One region of the Streptomyces sp. WAC07094 genome, then DNA from elsewhere that is predicted to be linked to it. Evidence: riboswitches for the same ligand, from Rfam matches in the RefSeq annotation. Region 1 holds a riboswitch; each other region holds the start of a gene.

Region 1 (6,500 bases):
CCCTCAGCGCCGCCCTGGCCGCGGCTCCCCTCCTCACCGCGTGCGGCGGGTCCCCCCATGCGGGTGCCGCAGCCGTTGTCGGAGGGCAGCGGATCACGGTCGCACAGCTGGAGAGCCGGGTGAACGAGGTGCGCACGGCGCAGCGCGCCGCCGCCACCGACGACGCCCAGTACCAGCAGACACTCGCCCAGACCAGCAGCCTCACCCGGGACACGCTCCACACCATGGTGCTCGACCGGGTCCTGAACCGTGCCGCCAAGGAGGCGGGCGTCGGCGTCACCCGCAGTGACGTCGAGCAGATGCGGCAGGGCCTGGAGCAGCAGGCGGGCGGCAGCAAGGCGCTGCAGTCGGCGTGGCTGCAGCAGTACGGGGTCGCACCCCAGCGTCTCGACGACAGCCTCCGCACCGAGGTCCAGGCCCAGAAGTTGGCAGGGTCACTCGGTGTCGACATGAACACGACCGACGGTAAGGCCGCGTTCTGGACGGCGATGGCGCAGGCGTCCAAGGAGCTCGGCATCAAGCTCAATCCCCGCTACGGCACCTGGGACGTGCAGAAGAGCAGCCGCGTGGACGCGAGGACGCCGTGGGTCAAGGAGGTCACCGTGACGCCCGGACAGCAGGCGTAGCACGGTCGGTGCGGGGCCCGTGGACCGCGTACGGGCCGTCGGTGGCGTGCGTTACGTTCGAAGGGTGAACACCACCAGCTCCCGCGCCCAGGGTCCGCACGGGACCGAAGCCTCCGAGGCGGCCGTCGGCCGTATCGTCCTGCTCACCACCAGCCACCGGGTCGCACCGGGTCTGCTGTCCTGGCCCGCCTGGCAGGTGCTGCGGGACGCCGACCGGGTCAGCTGCGCGGACGGCGCGCACCCCCAGCTGCCCTATCTGCGTGAGGCGGGCATCGTGGTCGACGAGGCCGCCCCGTCCGCACAGGAGCTGATCGAGGCCTGCGCCGGCGGCCGTACGGTCGTCGTCGTCGCGACCGGCGAGGGAGAGCCCCGGCTCACCGACGGCCTGGCCCGGCTGGCGGGCTCGGGGCGGGTGCGGATGCCGGAGCTCGAGCTGCTGCCCGCGTCGTACGACCTGCCCGGGGCCCGGCTGCTCGACCTCGTCCAGGTCATGGACCGCATCCGCGCCGAGTGCCCCTGGTCCTCCCGGCAGACCCACCGGGGTCTGGCCAAGTACGGCATCGAGGAGGCGTACGAGCTGGTCGAGGCGATCGAGGCGGGCGACCGGGACGAACTGCGCGAGGAACTGGGAGACGTCCTGCTCCAGGTCGTCTTCCACTCGCGCATCGCGCAGGAGGACCCGGACGCCCCGTTCTCCATCGACGACGTGGCGGGCGGCATCGTGGCCAAGCTGATCCACCGCCACCCGCATGTGTTCGGCGACGAGACCGCCACGACGCCGGAAGAGGTCAAGGAGCACTGGCTGCGCACCAAGGCCCTCGAGAAGCAGCGCACTTCGGTGACGGAGGGCGTCCCCCTCGGCCAGCCGGGCCTGGCGCTCGCGGCCAAGCTGTCGTCCCGCGCCCGCACGGCCGGTCTCGACGTCCCGCTGCCGCACGGGGAGGGCGTCGGATACGAACTGCTGGCGATGGCCGCGCGCGCCGAGGCCGAGGGTGTGGACCCCGAGGCGGCGCTGCGGGCGGCCGCCCGTACCTACCGGGACGCGATCCGGGAGGCGGAGAGCGGCGGCTGAGGTGCGGCCCGCTGCGGGCGGCCGGATACCGTCGACGGGTGACCGACGAGCCCCGCCCCGCGCGCACGAACCCCACCCCTGAGCTCTTCACCTGGGAGTTCGCCGCCGACCCGTATCCCGCCTACGCCTGGCTCCGCGAGCATGCCCCCGTGCACCGGACCAGGCTGCCCAGCGGTGTCGAGGCCTGGCTTGTCACCCGTTACGCCGACGCCAAGCAGGCCCTGGCCGACCAGCGGCTCAGCAAGAACCCGGCGCATCACGACGAACCGGCACACGCCAGGGGCAGGACCGGCATCCCCGGCGAGCGCAAGGCCGAGCTGATGACTCATCTGCTCAACATCGATCCGCCGGACCACACGCGGCTGCGCCGGCTCGTCTCCAAGGCCTTCACACCCCGGCGCGTCGCCGAGTTCGCGCCGAGGGTGCAGGAGTTGACCGACCGGCTCATCGACGGGTTCGCGGGCCGCGGCTCCGCCGACCTCATCCACGAGTTCGCCTTCCCGCTCCCCATCTACGCCATCTGCGACATGCTCGGCGTGCCCCGCGAGGACCAGGACGACTTCCGGGACTGGGCGGGGATGATGATCCGGCACGGCGGGGGGCCGAGGGGCGGAGTCGCCCGGTCCGTCAAGAAGATGCGCGGCTACCTCGCCGACCTCATCCACCGCAAGCGGGAGGCCCTGCCCGAGGCGCCCGGCCCCGGCGAGGACCTGATCTCCGGGCTCATCCGCGCCTCGGACCACGGCGAGCACCTCACCGAGAACGAGGCCGCCGCCATGGCCTTCATCCTGCTCTTCGCCGGGTTCGAGACCACGGTCAACCTCATCGGCAACGGCACCTACGCCCTCCTCGGCCACCCGGAGCAGCGAGCCCGGCTCCAGGGCTCCCTCGCCCGCGGCGAGCGGTCGCTGCTCGAGACCGGCGTGGAGGAACTCCTTCGCTACGACGGCCCGGTGGAGCTCGCCACCTGGCGCTTCGCCACACAGCCGGTCGCCATCGGGGGCGGGCAGGACATCGCCCCCGGGGACCCGGTGCTCGTCGTGCTCGCGGCGGCCGACCGGGATCCGGAGCGGTTCGCGGACCCCGATGTGCTCGACCTCGCCCGTCGTGACAATCAGCACCTCGGATACGGACACGGCATCCACTACTGCCTGGGCGCTCCGCTCGCCCGCATCGAGGGGCAGACGGCGCTCGCCACCCTCCTGACCCGCCTGCCGGACCTGCGACTTGCGGTGGATTCCGCCGATCTGCGCTGGCGCGGCGGGCTCATTATGCGCGGATTGCGCACGCTTCCCGTGGAGTTCACACCGATTCCGGAAAAAGATCATTTCCGTACCGCCGACTCCACCGAATGACACGGTGAACGCTCGGCCGGTCACAGGAGGGTGACGGTCCCTCACCACTGTGATCTTCACGTGATCTGCGCTGCATTAACTTGTGACAAGCGGCCGAGTGCCGATACGTTCACGCAGCAACGGGGCGGCACGCCACAGCCGCCGCGGGGTTCACTGCTGTCGTGTGAAAGGCAACCGCATGCTCTCCGGGAACGGTCGTCACCGTCGCCCCCGCCAGGCTCCGGCCCTCCTCGTCGCAGCAGGGGTGACCGGCTCGGCGATCGCGATTCCGCTTCTGGGCGCCGGCGGCGCGAGCGCGGCCGACGGCACCACCTGGGACCGGGTCGCGCAGTGCGAGAGCGGCGGCTCCTGGAGCGCCGACACCGGGAACGGCCGCTACGGCGGGCTGCAGTTGACGCAGCGGGACTGGGAGCGGCACGGCGGTCTCGCCTACGCCTCGAGCCCCGACCGGGCGAGCCGTTCGCAGCAGATCGCCGTCGCCGAGAGGATTCTCGCCGACCAGGGCTCCTCCGTCTGGTCCGCCTGCGCGCTGGTCGCGGGACTGAACGAGGACTCCGGCTCCGCGGACGTCGACACGGGCGTGGCGGGCGACTCGTCGGACGGAGGCTCCTCCGACTTCGGGCTCGACTCCGGCTTGTCCGACTCATCCGGAACATCCGCTTCGACGAACCCGTCCTCCTCTTCGTCTTCGTCGGAGTCGTCCGACTCCTCCTCTTCGTCCCCCTCTTCCGGTACGTCCCATGACAGCGACGGTGACCGTCCGGGCGCCGGCACCTTCCGGGGCGACGACGACTCATCCACCGGTGCGAAGGGTGATGAGTCGGACAAGTCCGGGCGGAGTGGCGCTTCTTCGGGTGACGATGCGGGTGAGGCGTCCGGCGTCGGACGTCACCGCGGTGGCAGCGCCGACGAGGGCGACTCCGGCAGCCGTGCGGGCGACTCGGCGGGCCGGCATGCCTCGCGGGACTCCCGGGTCGCACGCGACGGTGTCGACGGCTCGTACACCGTCCGCCCCGGGGACAATCTGTCGGACATCGCCGACTCCCTTGACCTCTCCGGCGGGTGGCGGGCGCTCTACAAGGCCAACGAGCAGACGGTCGGCGCCGATCCGGACCTCATCCTCCCCGGTCAGAGCCTTGCGCTCGACGTGGACCCGACCGCCGGGAAGCACTGAACTGCCCGTCGACCGGCGGTACTTCACATCCCACTTCGGGCTTAATGTCCGATTTGGCGAGAGTGAGAGATGGGTCTCAAAGGCCCTGATCGTCTTTGAAATTCCGCGGATCGACTGCTTACGGTCATGACCGCTCGCCACAGCGGGCCCCCACGGTCGCAACGCCGAATCCTGCCAGCGGCCGTGCGGAACAGTCGTCGCGTCAAGCGCCGTAGGCAGGAGCGGGGGACCCAAGGTAAGTGCCGCGCCCGGACATCGACCGGGCCGGCTTGGGGTGGAGCCGTGCGCCCAGTTGCGCACGGCCGGGCAACTCAACCGGCCCGAACCCGACAGCTCACCTCGCAGGCGTCGGTGAGGGGATCGAACCATGCTGTGTTCCGGCAAGGGCAAGCACCGCCGTCCGTCCAAGGCCGTCCGCGTCATCTCGCTCGCCGGTGTTGCCGGTGCCGCCGTCGCGGCCCCGCTGCTCGCGGCCGGCAACGCCTCCGCTGCCACCGCCTCCGAGTGGGACGCCGTCGCCCAGTGCGAATCCGGTGGCAACTGGTCCATCAACACCGGCAACGGCTTCTACGGCGGTCTGCAGTTCACGAACTCGACCTGGGCCGCGTACGGCGGCACCGCCTACGCCTCGCGTGCCGACCTGGCGAGCAAGTCGCAGCAGATCGCGACAGCCGAGAAGGTCCTCGCGGGTCAGGGCAAGGGCGCCTGGCCGGTCTGCGGCAAGGGCCTGTCCGGTACTCCGTACAACGGTGCGGCCGCAGCCTCCTCCGGCAGCGCGAAGAGCGGCACCGACCGCACGGCCCCGAAGTCGGCCTCCCGTTCGACCGAGCGTCCGGCCGCGAAGAAGACCGTCACCACCCCGGCCGGCCAGAAGGTCGAGAAGGGCGACGGCGAGTACAAGGTCGTCAAGGGCGACACCCTCAGCTCCATCGCCGCGAAGAACGGCGTCCAGGGCGGCTGGCAGAAGCTCTTCCAGCTGAACAAGGACGTCGTCGAGGACGCCGACCTCATCTACCCGGGTCAGCAGCTGCACCTGAAGTGACAGCGGCCGGGCAGCCGGTCCACCGAGTCCTCGTGCGCGTGACCTCCTTCGCGGCGGTCACATGAGGACAGCCCCCGTCCCCACGGGCTCCCCGCTCCGGTGCGTGTACCCCCCGTACGCATCGGAGCGGGGCTTTTGCTTGCCCGTCCCGTGCATTTCACCGCGACTTTCCCCGCCCCTTTGTTCCGCGCTGAAACAATGTGTACCGTCATCCTGTCCACGGGACGGTCGGTCGGCCGGCCGCCGCTCCGGGGCGGATAGGCTCTAGTCGCAAGTGCCCCGCACTCTCAGCGTCACATCCAAGAAGGAGATGCTCGTGCCGTCCATCGACGTCGTCGTAGCCCGGGAAATCCTGGACTCCCGAGGCAACCCCACGGTCGAGGTCGAGGTCGGCCTCGACGACGGCAGCACGGGTCGTGCCGCCGTTCCGTCCGGCGCCTCCACCGGCGCCTTCGAGGCCATCGAGCTCCGCGACGGTGACCCCAACCGCTACCAGGGCAAGGGCGTCGAGAAGGCCGTCCTCGCCGTCATCGAGCAGATCGGCCCGGAGCTCGTCGGCTACGACGCCACCGAGCAGCGCCTGATCGACCAGGCGATGTTCGACCTGGACGCCACCGACAACAAGGGCTCGCTCGGCGCCAACGCCATCCTCGGCGTCTCCCTCGCCGTCGCCCACGCCGCCTCCGAGGCGAGCGACCTCCCGCTCTTCCGCTACCTGGGCGGCCCCAACGCGCACCTGCTGCCGGTGCCGATGATGAACATCCTGAACGGCGGCTCGCACGCCGACTCCAACGTGGACATCCAGGAGTTCATGATCGCGCCGATCGGTGCGGAGTCCTTCTCCGAGGCCCTGCGCTGGGGCACCGAGGTCTACCACACCCTCAAGAAGGTGCTGAAGGGCAAGGGCCTGTCCACCGGTCTCGGCGACGAGGGCGGCTTCGCCCCGAACCTCGGCTCCAACCGCGAGGCCCTCGACCTCATCCTCGAGGCCGTCAAGCAGGCCGGGTACGTCCCCGGTGAGCAGATCGCCCTCGCCCTCGACGTCGCCGCCTCCGAGTTCTACAAGGACGGCAAGTACCTCTTCGAGGGCAAGGAGCGCTCCGCCGCCGAGATGACGGAGTACTACGAGGAGCTCGTCGCGGCCTACCCGCTCGTCTCCATCGAGGACCCGCTGTTCGAGGACGACTGGGCCGGCTGGAAGGTCATCACCGACCGGATCGGCGACAAGGTC
Region 2 (6,500 bases), 2.2 Mb from region 1:
CCGGACGCCGCCGTGGTCTCCGTGCGGGCGCCCTCGCCCGAACTGGCCCTACGGTGGGCGGCGGACTGCCGCTCGGCGGGGCTCGCCGTCGGCTGTTTCCGCCCACCGTCGGTGCCCGACGGGATTTCACGGCTGCGACTGACCGCTCGCGCCGACCTCACCGATGAGCAGGTCGAGCGCGCCGTACGTGTGATCGGCGAGACGCGGCCGTGAGTCGGCGAAACGGCCGTGCGTCGCGTGTCGTACGGGTGGTGCGCCGGGAGTCGTACGCAGTCGTGAGGGAGAAATCGCTACGGAAGTGACTCGGAAATCAGCGGAAAATTGGCTGATATATGACCGAGTTGCTTCGAAGGTGATCAACTCAGTCCGGTCAGAAACTCCTCCCAGGCGTCGGGGGTGAACAGCAGGGCGGGGCCGGTCACGTTCTTCGAGTCGCGCACGGCCACAAGTCCGGTCCAGCGCCCGGCGGTCGGCCGCGCGGTCTCCACGCAGTTGTTCATTCCCGTACTCCGGCTGCTGCGCAGCCATCGCACGCCGTGCAGGGAGGTACTGGCGTCGATGTGCCGAGGCAGTGCTGACATGGTGCCTCCTTATGCTTCGCCGGCCAACGCGGCGATGTAATCCAACGAGTCCTCGGGTGAAAGGGCGTGGATCTGAAGGGCGTCGAAGGCCTCGCTGTAGGCCTGGAGGTCTTCTTTCCGCTCGAGGTAGAGGCTACTCGTCAAGTGGTCGAGAACGACGACATCCAGATCAGATCTGCTCGGAAATGAGAAGATTACGAAAGGACCGGTGACCCCGATGTGCGCGCCGGCGGCGAACGGCAGGACCTGTAGCCGCACCTGCGGCAGTCGGGCGGCGTCCCGGAGCCGCCGCAACTGGTGTGCCATCACCTGCGGCCCCCCGACCACCCGGCGCAGCACCGCCTCGTCCAGCACGGCGGACAGTTCGAGCGGGGGATCCGCCCGCAGTACGTCCTGGCGGGCCAGCCGCACCTCCACCAGGGTGTCCAGTTCCGCATCCTGAAGCGCGCCCACGGCGGCCCGGGTGACGGCGCGCGCGTATTCGGGCGTCTGCAGCAGCCCCGGCACCACGGAGGTCTCCAGCGTGCGCATCCCGCTCGCCTGCGACTCCAGGCTGATGAAGTCGCGGTAGGTCGGCGGCAGCACTCCGCGGTACGCGTGCCACCAGTTCTGCCGCCCGCCGCCGTCCTCGGAGCCGGCCAGTACGAGCAGCAGTTCGCGCAGCTCGGGGTCCTCGGCGCCGTACGCGTCCAGCAGCAGACGCACGTCGGTCGGTTTCACACCGCTGGAACCCGTCTCGATCCGGCTCACCTTCGACTGGTGCCAGCCGACGAGAGACGCGGCCTCACCACTCGTGAGCCCCGCCCCGGTCCGCAGGGCACGTAATTCGGTACCGAGTTTGCGACGACGCACCGCTGGTCCGTACTGCACGGCCGACTCCCTCCGCATGGCGCGCGGTTTTCACGGCGACGGTAGAGGATGCGCCCGACACTCACCCAAATACGGTCGGTCGTCGGAGAGTTCACCGCTTCGGGCGACAGATATATGCATATCTCGAGGGATCGCACCCGATGGGGCCCTGGTGATGGCAGTGTGGCGCGCAGCACCAAGTCCGGGACCGTTACTGAACCAACCGCTCCGTGTCGGACTCCGGTCCCGAGGGAAAGGGACGACGTCGCCATGGCAGACCATCAGGAAGCATCCGTCACTCTGCCGAGCGATCCCGCCTCGGTCTCCGCCGCCCGACAATATGTTTCGAACGTCCTCGCCGAATGGGGACTGCCGAGCGACACGGAAGTCGCCGACACCGTACGCCTCATCGTCTCCGAACTCGCCACCAACGCGGTGCAGCACACCCTCGGTCAGTCCCCCACGTTCACGGTCGACATCGTGCTCGACCGGGACGAATTGCTGCGCATCGGGGTCACCGACAGCCATCCGCGCTTCCCCAAGCGACTGCCCGCGGCCGTGCAGCAGGACAACGGCCGCGGCATGGTGATCATCCGCTGGCTGACCGCGGAGCACGGCGGCAGACTGACCGTGCGGCCCACCCGCGAGGGAGGCAAGACGGTGGCGATCGAACTGCCGTGGGCCGCACCGGTGCAGTCGGTCACGGCCGTCGGCCAGCAGGAACCTTGAAGCGGTGGTGGGCCGTGCCCGGACCGGACCGCAGGGCCCGACGCGGCACCTCCTCAGACATGCCGGGCAGCGCGGCCGAAGGCGCCGCGCAACAGCGCCCGGAAGGCGTCGGCCGCGGGTGCCGCCTCGTCGGTGCGGTAGACGACCGAGATCGTACGGCGCAGGGTGCCCGGTTCCAGGTGACGCGACCCCACCGGTGTCGCCGCGGTCCTGGCCACCATCTCCGGCACCACCGCCACCCCGAGTCCCGCACTGACCAGGGCGCACACCACGGCGTATCCGGGTGTCTCCACCACCACCGACGGCGTGGCTCCGGCAGCGGCGAGGGCGGCCTCCACGCCCTGCCTGGCCGGGTGCCGGGGCGCCATGCTGATCAGCGGCTGCCCGGCGAGCTCGGCGGGCGGCAGCCGTGAGGCGTCCGCGGTGAGTGCGTGGCCGGGGCTCGTGACCAGCACCAGCTCTTCCACCAGTACCGGTTCCAGGGACACCGAGGCCGGCAGCGGCACGGGTTCGGCGGGCTCGTAGGTGTGCGTGAGTGCCAGATCGATGTCGCCCGCCGCGACGGCGTGCACCCCGGTCGGCGGGTCGTAGTCCGCGACCGCCAGTTCGACGTCCGGATAGGCCCGGCGGAAGGCGCTCAGCGCCGGCGGCAGCAGATGGATTCCCGCGGTGGGGAAGGTGCCGAGCCGTAGCATGCCACCCGCGAGGCCCGCCAGGCGTGCCAGTTCGTGCCGCGCCCGCTCCAGTTCGTCCAGTACACGTCGGGCCCGCACCACCAGCACCTCGCCCGCGCCGGTCAGCCGCGTGCCGCGGGCGTGGCGTACCAGCAGCGCCGTTCCCGCGTCGCGTTCCAGTTTGGTCAGCTGCTGGGAGAGCGCGGGCGCGGTGTAGCCGAGCCGCTCGGCGGCCCGGGTGATCGAACCGGCCTCGGCCACCGCCACCAGCGCCGCGAGCCGGGTCGGGTCGTACACGTGCGCCCCTTGGGTTCCATGGATCGACGAGACCAAAGAAATGCTTAAGGCAGACCCAGGATATTCCATATACCTGCTGAAGGCTCACTCCCGGCAGGGTGGTGCGCATGGACACACAGCTCGTCGCCTTCACCGGGGTCGCCGCAGCCATGGTCACCATGCCGGGTGCCGACTTCACCGTCGTCGTGCGCAACGCCTTGATCTCCCGGCGGGCCGGGGTCGCGTGCGCCCTGGGGATCGCGGCCGGGTTGCTCATCCACACCACGCTTGCGGTCGCCGGGGTCGCGACGGTGCTGGTGGCCGTGCCCGGGCTGTTCCGCACCCTCCAACTGCTCGGCGGGGCCTACGTCCTGTATCTGGGTGTGCGGGCGCTGGGTGCGGCGAGGCGCCCGCGTCGCGCCGCCGCGCCGCAGCAGTCGGAACAGGAGGCATCTTCGGGGCGGCCCCTGTGGCAGGGGTTCGTGACCAACGCCCTCAACCCGAAGGCCTCCCTCACGTTCTTGAGCCTGCTGCCGCAGTTCGTGCCCGCGGGCAGCCCCGCGCTTCCCCGGACCCTGGAGCTCGCGCTGATCGTCCTTGTGCTCGCCCTGGTGTGGTTCCCGGTCGTGGCGCTGCTGGTCGACAGGCTCGGCAGGTGGCTGCGCAGCCCTCGCACGGCACGAGCGCTGGAGGCGGTCACCGGGAGTGCTCTGACCGCTCTGGGCCTGCTGCTCGTTCTGGAGCCGTTGCTGATCTGACGACGGCCCGCTGGACCAGCCGGGGCAGGATCCGCCACAGCCCGGCGCAGACCGCGAAGGTGCCCGCGGCGGCCGCGACACCGGCGGCGCGGCCGAGGGACACATCCACCACCAGCAGCACCGACCCGGTGAACGCGAGCGTGAGGACCACCAGTCCCGCTGCGGCCAGACGGGACGAGATCCGCACGATGGCCTGCTTGGCGTGCTGCTGGAACAGCGTGCGGTGCAGCGCGGCGGGTGCCATGAACAGCGCCGCGGCCAGCATGGAGAGCAGGAGGGTGCAGACGTATGTGGTGCGCTGGGCGGTGTCGAGGGACGGGAAGCGCTGGGTGAAGGCCAGGGTGAGCAGGAAGGCGAAGAGGATCTGCACGCCCGTCTGGATGACGCGCAGTTCCTGCAGCAGCTCGGCGAAGTTCCGATCGGCGCGCTCCAGCGGCGTCTCGTTCCGTTCGTCGTGAGGGGATCGGTCGGCCATGGTCAACGAGTAACCGCTCCGGACCGCCTCACGCGCGGGTGGGGTGGCGGCGTGTCGCGCCGCCACCCCACCGGACGGGTCAGCCGACCCGGCCGTACCAGACGCGCTTCGTCCAGAGCTTCTGGAGCCTCACGACGTCACCGGTCTTCGGTGAATGCCAGATCCTTCCCTTCCCGGCGTAGATGCCGACGTGGTAGACGTTCCGACCCGAGTGGAAGAACACCAGGTCTCCGGCCCTGCGCCGGGAGGCGGAGATGTGGTGCGTCCTGTTGTACTGTGCCGCGGCCGTGCGGGGCAGCTTCTTGCCCGCCTTCTTGAACGCGTACAGCGTGAGCCCCGAGCAGTCGAAGCGACGTGGCCCGGTGGCGCCGTACTGGTACGGGGCGCCCCTCTTCGCCGCCGCGACCTGGAGAGCCTTCGTCGCCAGGGAAGCGGCGGCCGCGTCGGCGCTGAGACCGGGGACGGTGATGCTGCCGCCGACGGCGGCGAGGGTGAGGGCCGAGGCGGTGCCGGCCCGGGTCAACAGCGACGGGACACGATTGAGCGCAGTCATGCGCAACCCTTCGTCAGCCGCCTGTGAAGGATGACCTGTCGGATTCGGGCTGGCGAAGTAGCCCGGCCGCTCACGCGGCTTCACCCCAAGGACCGTCCGGATCTCTCTCGGACGGCCCGCCTTGCCGGGTCCTCCACTCCTGCCGATCCACTCCTGTCGACCGGTCGTCCGGGCGGCGGCAGGACTCGGCGTCCGCCCGGACCGCCCCGCCGCGGGTGGCGGGGGCTTGTCGTCAGGAAGGGATCTTCACGTACAGGCGTCGGAAAATCACAACGAAATCGGGGGTTTGTGGGTTTACTCACCACTCACTCGTTCGGCTGGACAGCCGCGTGACCGGGGGCCGTTGGGGGGATGCGTGAGGCCCCGACCTGCACCGGAGCGTCTCATGCCGCCCTGAGGCCACGCGCGTTGTCCATCTTCACGGGCTCTCCGAAGGAGGCGCTCCTACTCCAACCAGGGGTACACCATTTGGTTCGTTTGAACCGCGCGTGGACGGTCGGTGTCCCCCAGAGCACCGCGCGGCGGCCCCCATCGCCGCAACTCACCCTTGACCGCGCGACGGTCACGCTCCGTCAGTCCGCGCCGGGCGGCACCGCGATGCGGGCGGCGCGGCGTTCACCGTCCAGAACCCGCAGCGCCCGGGTGAGAGTGGGGCCGTGCAACTCGTTCTCCCCTCTCTGGTGCATGAGTGCGAGTGCCTCCCGCAGTGCCGACGCCTTGCTCACCAGGGCCTGGGCGGCCCGCAGTCCGCGGTAGGTGTCACCGGAGTGCACCGGGTTGATGCGGCCGAGGAGATCGACCACATCGAGGTAACGGTCGATCAACTCGGCCTCGGCACGGGTGAGTGCGGGCAACGGGGGAAGTTCGGGGGGCAGCATCGGCCGCTCACCTCGCGCCGGGCGCGGTGCGGGACGCCTTGCGGCTCGCGATGATGCCGTCGATCAGTCCGTACTCCACGGCCGCCGGCGCGTCGAAGATCTTGTCCCGCTCGATGTCCGCCGCGATGCGCTCGGGGCTTCGGCCGGTGTGCCGTACGAGCATGTCCTCCAGTTGATTGCGGGTACGCGTCAACTCTGCGGCCTGGATGGCCAGATCGGTGGCCTGCCCCTGGACAGGCTCGGGCAGGGACGGCTGGTGGATCAGGATCCGCGCGCCCGGCAGTGCGAACCGCTTGCCGGGCGTGCCTCCCGCGAGCAGTACCGCCGCCGCGGACGCGGCCTGGCCGAGGCAGACGGTCTCCACGTCACAACTGACGTACTGCATCGTGTCGTAGACGGCGGTCATCGCACTGAACGAGCCGCCGGGGGAGTTGATGTACAGCGAGATGTCCCGGTCCGGGTCCAGGTACTCGAGGTGCATGAACTGCGCCATCACATCGCTGGCCGAGATGTCGTCGACCGGCGCCCCCAGGAACACGATCCGCTCGTCCAGCAGCTTTGCGTACGGATCGAGGGTCCGCTGCCCATAACCGGTGCGTTCGGTGAACTCGGGCAGGACTGAGCGGGCGGTCGGTCGGTTCATGGCACGCGCCTCCTCGGGATCGCTTCTGTAAAAAATGTACAGGACGTACGTGTCCGAGGGGGGAAAGCATGCTGAGAGCGAAAC
Region 3 (6,500 bases), 500 kb from region 1:
TCGGGTCGATCGCGTCACCGCCGCCCGGGTGCACCTCCAGGTGCAGGTGCGGCCCGGTCACGTTGCCGGTGGCACCCACACGGCCGATGACGTCGCCGGTGGCAACCTTCTGCCCCACGGTCACGCTGATGGACGACTGGTGGCAGAACCAGAGTTCCGTGCCGTCGTCGAGGGTCAGGATCGTGCGGTAGCCGTACGAGCCGGCCCAGCCGGCCTCCGTGACGGTGGCGCTGTGTATCGCCTTGATGAGCGTGCCCGTGGGCGCGGCGAAGTCGAGCCCGGTGTGGTAGCCGGAGGACCACATGGCACCGGCGTCACCGAAGCGGGAGGTCAGGGTGTAGGAGGAGGTCGGCAGCGCGTACTGCTTGGCGAGTGCGGCGAGCCGCTCCGCCTCGGCCTTCTTCTTGGCCTCTTCCTCTGCCTTCTTCTTCGCGGCGGCGGCCTTGGCCTTGGCGTCGTCCTGCGCCTTGACGGCGGCCGCGGCGGCCTTCTTCGCGGCGGCGTCCTCCGCCGCCTGCGCGGCCGCGGCGGCGATCCGGTCCTGCTGGGACTCGGCCTGCTGCATGATCCGGGCGCGCAGCGCCTCCCCCGCGTCCGAGGAGCCGGCGGCGGCCTCCTCGGTGGTCAGGCCGGCGCCGCTGAGCGCGGTGGCGGAGCCCTTCGGGGCACTGCTGGTGTCCGCGCCGATGAACTCCTTGGCCGAGTGGGTGACCGAGGAGAGGTCGGGCATGGATATGGAGACCGGAGGCTTGCCGCTCTGCGCGGTGGCCATGCCGCCCGCACCTACGGCGGCCATCACGCCGACGCCCAACACCGTGGAGCTGCGCGCGAGTCCGCCCCCGCGCTGCTTGGCGACGCGGTGCCGGCCGCGGACAGGGCGGAGGGACTCCTCGGTGGGGTTCCACTCCTCCCAGGGGCCCTCGTCGTTGCCAGATGCGAAGCCGAACGTCTGAGTGTCGTTCGGAGCGAACGAGGTGCTCTGGGCAGGCCGGTTGGACGCCACGTGGGCGCACTCCTTTCCTTCCGTCTCGCCTACCGGGTTAGCTGACGGGTTCGGAGAGGAAGGTCTCCTACGCGCGTATACCGACCGTGCTTCCACGGCGGTCTCCGCCCGATTCACCCCAAGGTGGTGGTTCCCCGGCTCCCTTGCGGGATTCGGCACACGCGCACGGAGCCGCCTCTTGTGACGGCTGGGACGACCGCGCTGCGTTATCGAACGTTAATAGACCCGGGGCCTTGATTCCAAGCTGTTCGGACAGATCATTAACGCTTCTGGCCTGGACTTTCCCGCCATGATCGGCGGAAAAGGGGCGAGTTGACCGCGCCTCTTAAACCTCAGACGTATTGACGGTAAGTCAGTTGTTATGCGGAGGGGGGTCGGTCACTCACCCTTGGTGACCGCGGTCATGGACGCTCGGGTCTGCGCACCGCCAGCAGGGCCATGTCGTCCGTGGCGCGGCCGCCGGTGTGGCGGGCGACCGCTTCGGTGAGCGCGGCCAGCAGTGCGCCCGGGCCGGCGAAGACCCGGCCGGTGAGGCCCGCGGCGAGGTCGTAGAACTCCCCGTGCCGATCACGCGCCTCGGAGACGCCGTCCGTGTAGAGCAGCAGTGTGGCCCCTGGCGGGAAGTCCCACTCCTCCGCGCGGTCGGGCCGGGCCTCGAGGGCGCCGAGGCCGAGAGGCATCGCGGTCTCGCGGGCCTCGAGCACGCGCAGACTGCCGTCCGGGAGCAGCATCAGCGGGGCGGGGTGACCGCGGTTGAGGATGCGGACCAGGTCGCCGCCGTGCGGGATCTCCGCGAGGACCGCGGTGGTGAACCCCTCGACCATGTCGGGGCCGTCGCGCCGGGTGCCCTCGCGCGACAGGGCCCGCTCCAGCCGTTGGGCGACGGCCTCCGGCGTCGACTCCTGTTCCGCGGCCTCCCGGAAGGCGCCGATCACCACCGCGACCACGGCCACCGCGCCCATCCCCTTCCCCCGCACGTCGCCCACGACCAGCCGTACGCCGTGCGGGGTGTCCTGCACGGCGTACAGGTCACCGCCGATGAAGGCGCCGGCCTGGGCCGCCTCGTACCGGGCGGCGATGTCGAGCCCGCCGATCCGTGCGGCGGGCTCGGGCAGCACGGCGCGCTGGGCGGCCTCGGCGATCCCGCGTGCGGAGGCGAGCCGCTCGTTCTTGCGGCGGACGAGCACGTTGATGAGGACGGCGAGCACCGCGACGGTGACGATGGTGACCGACTCGGTGATCGCACCGGCCCCGCCGAGCAGGCCGAGCCCGACGTGGACGGCGAGGACGGCGACGATCGCCGCCAGGCCGGTGAGAACCGTGCCGCGCAGCGAGTACAGGGGCGCGGCGACGAGGGGCGCCGCGGTGAAGAGGGGGCCGGCCGTGACGTCGGACGGGGTGAGGCAGTCGTAGCACGTGCCGACCACGACGAGCAGCACGGGCAGGGCAGACAGGATCGCCCGCGCGCGCACGAGGCGGCGGGTCTCACGCTCGGCCCGGCCTGGCCGCCGGACGTCCCCGGTACCGGGGACGCGGACGGGTTCTCCGGTGAGTAAGGCGTCGAGGCGGTCCTCGTCGTCGTAGGACTCCTGCAGCCACGGCGCACCTGCTTGCTGAACCACCCGTCCAGGCTTCCCGTAAGGACGGCGGGAGGCGACCGCTGTGGGCCGGCCGGAGTACGGACCGGCGGGACCCGCCCGGGCGGGGGCGAGGGAACGGGCACCGGGGAAACACCGAGGGCCGGAGTCCTCATGGACTCCGGCCCTCGACCATCAGTAGCGGGGACAGGATTTGAACCTGCGACCTCTGGGTTATGAGCCCAGCGAGCTACCGAGCTGCTCCACCCCGCGTCGTTGATTCAAGTGTACGCCATGCGCGCGACACTAATGACACGGGTTTTGCGGCCAGGGGCCCTCACCGGCTCTTTGCAGCCGTCAAGGGGGTGCGCGACGCCTCAGGGACGGCCCGGCGGGGGCAGCAGGTGGGCGTTCGGCGCCTTCGCCTGCTCCTCGTACTCCGGCAGGAGCACCACCTCCGCCCCGGCGGCCGTCAGCAGCGCGTTCCCGTCGGCGGACCGCACGAACGTGTCCGGTTCACGCCAGGCCGTCACCACCCGCCGTATCCCGGCGTCCAGGATCAGCCGGGCACACGGCGCGGGCCGGGACGAGCGGCGCGCGCACGGTTCCAGACTGCTGTACACCGTGGCGCCGGGCAGTCGCGGATCCTCCGGGTCCAGCTTGGCCAGGGCGGCCTCCTCCGCGTGGACCACGGGATCGCCCTCCTCACGGGAGTGCCCGCGCGCCAGCTCGGTGCCGTCGGCCGCGACGACCACCGCTCCCACGCTGAAGGCCGTGCGGGAGGGCGGGCACTGCGCCGCGAGCTCGCAGGCCGTCTCCAGCCACCGCCGGTCCGCGGCCGAGACGAGCGTCCCGGTTCCGGGCGCCGTGGGGACGTACCGCAGCAGCACCACGTCCCCGACCGTCCGCGCCTCCAGCAGCCGCATCCGCCCCGGCGGGTAGTCGCCGGGCCCGAACATCCGCGGCGCCTGCGCCTGCCCCACGAACAGCGGTGCGACCGCGAGCTGAAGCTCGTCCGCGAGCCCCTGCCGCAGCAGCTGGGTGTGCACACGCCCGCCGCCCTCGACCATCAGCCGCCGTACGCCCTTGACGTCCCCGAGGTGGTCGAGCACCGTCCGCCACTCCACGTCGGGGCCGAGCGCGACCACGTCCACGCTCCCCGGCAGCAGCCCGCGCAGCCGCTCGGCGCCCTTGTCCGTCGTATAGACGGCCTTCGCCCCGCCGGTGTGCCAGAACTGGGCGTCCGGGTCGAGGTCGCCGGACGCGCTGACCGTGACCTTGAGCGGGTATTCCGGCAGCCCTGCGGCGACCCGTGCCGCGCGGCGCTCGGGCGAGTTGACCAGCAGCCGCGGGTTGTCGATGCGCAGCGTGCCGGCGCCGACGAGTATCGCGTCGCTGCCCGCCCGCACCTCGTCCACCCGGTCGAAGTCCTCCGGTCCGGACAGCAGCAGCCGCGAGGGCCCGGTGTCGTCCAGGAAGCCGTCGAGGGAGACGGCGGCGGACAGCAGGACATAGGGGTGGGCCATGGGGTGCGCTCCAGTGGGACTTCGGTCGACAGCCAGGAAGGCCGCGCTGCTGACGCTTGGTTCAAGTTTTAAACAATAACTACACTGCCAGTATGACGACCCGCTGGCTCACCCCGGAGCAAGAGCGCGCCTGGCGCTCCTACATCGCCGCGTCCTGGCTTCTGGAGGACACGATCGACCGGCAGCTCCAGCAGGAGGCCGGCATGCCGCACCTGTACTACTCCGTGCTGGCCCACCTCTCCGACGCACCCGACCGCCGGATGCGGATGACCGATCTGGCCGAGGCCACGAAGATCACCCGCAGTCGGCTGACGTATGTCGTCACCCGCCTGGAGAAGGACGGCACCGTCCGCCGGGAGGGGTGCCCGACGGACCGGCGCGGCAGCATGGCGGTCCTCACGGACGCGGGGACGGCGTTGCTGGAGCGTGCCGCGCCGGGCCATGTCGAAACGGTCCGGGCCGCCGTCTTCGACCATCTCACGCCCGAGCAGGTGAGCCAGCTCGAGGCGATCTGCGACCGGATCACGGAGGCGCTCCAGGCGAGCGAGGAGCAGTCCACGTGCGGCGGCCTGCCCTGGCGGCGGCGTTCGTCCTCGGCGTAAGCCCCCGGAGGCCCCGCGGCCCCAAAAGGGTTGCTTGAACTTTAAAGCACGGGCTAGAGTCTCCGACCGAGGTTGTGCTTCAAATCTGAAGCAGCGGGGCACTCCGCACCCGCAGCCGGCCTGGAGGAGGACGACAGACATGACCGACCCACGCGACGCCACCACATCCGGCGACGGCGGCGACCCGACCCGCCTGCCCACCGCCACGGTCCGCACCCGCGTGACGGTCCCGCTGCGCTTCGGCGACGGCTACACGGTCACCGCCGACCTCGTCACCTTCCACGGCCTGGCCGACGGTCAGGAGCACCTCGCCGTGGTCCTCGGCGAGATGTCCGCCGACCGGCCCCCTCTGGTGCGCCTGCACTCCGAATGCCTCACCGGCGACGTCTTCGGCTCGGCCCGTTGCGACTGCGGCCCGCAGCTGCGCGAGGCGGTGGAACGCATCGCCGACCAGGGCGGCGTTCTGCTCTACCTCCGCCAGGAGGGCCGCGGCATCGGCCTCTACAACAAGCTGGACGCCTACGCCCTGCAGGACCAGGGTCTGGACACCTACGAGGCGAACGCCGCGCTCGGTCTGCCGGAGGACGCCCGCGACTACACGGCGGCCGCGCAGATGCTCCGCGCCCTCGGCATCAACAGCCTGGACCTGCTGTCCAACAACCCGGACAAGGCGGCGCAGCTCCGCGCCCTGGGTCTCGCGGTCACCCACGACGTCCCCACGGGCGTCTTCACCACGGCGCACAACGTCCGCTACCTCCGCGCGAAGGTGGTCCACACCCACCACACCCTGCCCCTCACGGAGCTGACGGCCGGCTGACGCGGCCGGCGACGCCGGTGTCCAGGACGGCCGGGGCGGCCTGGCCGCATGTCAGTCGTCGCGGCCCGCCCCCGGCCCGCGCCCGTGGCGCACGGCCTCCGCGGTGCCGCCTCCGAGCCGTGTCAGAGGCCGCCCTGCGACGGTTCCCAGACCGAGCAGTCGTGTGCGAAGAGCACACGCCGGGGGTCGAGATCGGCGAGCCGGTCCAGCCAGGACGGGTAGGCCGGGAGCGGCTGCTCCACGCCCTGTCGGGCGGCGTGGCGGGCCAGCTGGTCCGACGCGAACCCGGATGCGAAGTCATGGGCCTGACCGGCGAGGACCACGGTGCCGTCGTCCTTCCGCAGGACCAGGGACTGATGTCCCTCGGTGTGCCCCGGTGTGGGAACGACCCGGACCCCCGGCCAGATCTCGGTCTCCCCGGTGAGCTCCTCGTAGACGACACCGGGGAAGTCGACCAGCTCGTCGAAGGTGTGGTTGCCCCGCCGGGCGGTGGCCAGCTCCACGTCCTGCACGAGGACGGGCCTGCCCCCCAGAAGGGGATTCCCGCCGCAGTGGTCGAAGTGCAGATGGCAGTTCACGACGACGGAGATGTCGTCGAGGACGGCCCCCGCCGCGGACAGGGCCTCCTGCAGCGCACGGCGCCGGGGCCGGTAGTGCGCCTCGGTCCCGGGGTCCGCGGCGCCGATGCCGGTGTCGAAGAGGAGCAGGCCGCGCTCGTGTCGCACCAGATAGGCGAGCACCGGCTCCACCCGTGGCTGCCCGCTGTCCGTCTCCGAGGCGGGCCGGACGAAGTAACCGAGGTCGAGCCGACGCACCGCGATGTCTCTTCCCATGCCGCCATCCTCGCGGACCGCGCAGCGCACGACGGCTGATCTGCCGACAGCGAAGCGCACCGTCACCGTTCTGTTCCCCGCCGTGACTCGTGAGCGACAATGCCCGCACGAGGCGGACGGAGACGGGGTGTTTCGCGCAAGA

Evidence for each region. A riboswitch is a leader RNA that binds a small molecule or an ion and turns the genes downstream of it on or off. The one in region 1 is predicted to bind cyclic di-AMP.
Region 2: linked by a shared signal. The riboswitch ahead of RCR19_RS31765 (C40 family peptidase) and the one ahead of RCR19_RS21840 (transglycosylase family protein) in region 1 are both predicted to bind cyclic di-AMP.
Region 3: linked by a shared signal. The riboswitch ahead of RCR19_RS19535 (M23 family metallopeptidase) and the one ahead of RCR19_RS21840 (transglycosylase family protein) in region 1 are both predicted to bind cyclic di-AMP.

Annotation. Positions count from the first base shown of each region.
Region 1 covers NZ_JAVMJZ010000001.1:4,923,007-4,929,506, forward strand. The annotation lists gene RCR19_RS21820 (SurA N-terminal domain-containing protein) at 1-626, shown strand, start outside; gene RCR19_RS21825 (nucleoside triphosphate pyrophosphohydrolase) at 691-1,698, shown strand; gene RCR19_RS21830 (cytochrome P450) at 1,737-3,053, shown strand; gene RCR19_RS21835 (transglycosylase family protein) at 3,232-4,227, shown strand; cyclic di-AMP (ydaO/yuaA leader) riboswitch at 4,425-4,590, shown strand; gene RCR19_RS21840 (transglycosylase family protein) at 4,595-5,269, shown strand; gene eno (phosphopyruvate hydratase) at 5,580-6,500, shown strand, end outside.
Region 2 covers NZ_JAVMJZ010000001.1:7,127,754-7,134,253, forward strand. The annotation lists gene RCR19_RS31730 (8-amino-7-oxononanoate synthase) at 1-213, shown strand, start outside; gene RCR19_RS31735 (DUF397 domain-containing protein) at 357-581, opposite strand; gene RCR19_RS31740 (helix-turn-helix transcriptional regulator) at 591-1,451, opposite strand; gene RCR19_RS31745 (ATP-binding protein) at 1,701-2,159, shown strand; gene RCR19_RS31750 (LysR family transcriptional regulator) at 2,213-3,130, opposite strand; gene RCR19_RS31755 (LysE family translocator) at 3,238-3,867, shown strand; gene RCR19_RS31760 (DUF6328 family protein) at 3,806-4,342, opposite strand; gene RCR19_RS31765 (C40 family peptidase) at 4,422-4,895, opposite strand; cyclic di-AMP (ydaO/yuaA leader) riboswitch at 4,899-5,096, opposite strand; gene RCR19_RS31770 (hypothetical protein) at 5,468-5,773, opposite strand; gene RCR19_RS31775 (ATP-dependent Clp protease proteolytic subunit) at 5,781-6,416, opposite strand.
Region 3 covers NZ_JAVMJZ010000001.1:4,423,342-4,429,841, reverse strand. The annotation lists gene RCR19_RS19535 (M23 family metallopeptidase) at 1-1,003, opposite strand, end outside; cyclic di-AMP (ydaO/yuaA leader) riboswitch at 1,015-1,171, opposite strand; gene RCR19_RS19530 (PP2C family protein-serine/threonine phosphatase) at 1,405-2,475, opposite strand; tRNA gene RCR19_RS19525 (tRNA-Met) at 2,780-2,853, opposite strand; gene RCR19_RS19520 (dihydrofolate reductase family protein) at 2,958-4,106, opposite strand; gene RCR19_RS19515 (MarR family transcriptional regulator) at 4,199-4,708, shown strand; gene ribA (GTP cyclohydrolase II) at 4,848-5,525, shown strand; gene RCR19_RS19505 (N-acyl homoserine lactonase family protein) at 5,648-6,358, opposite strand.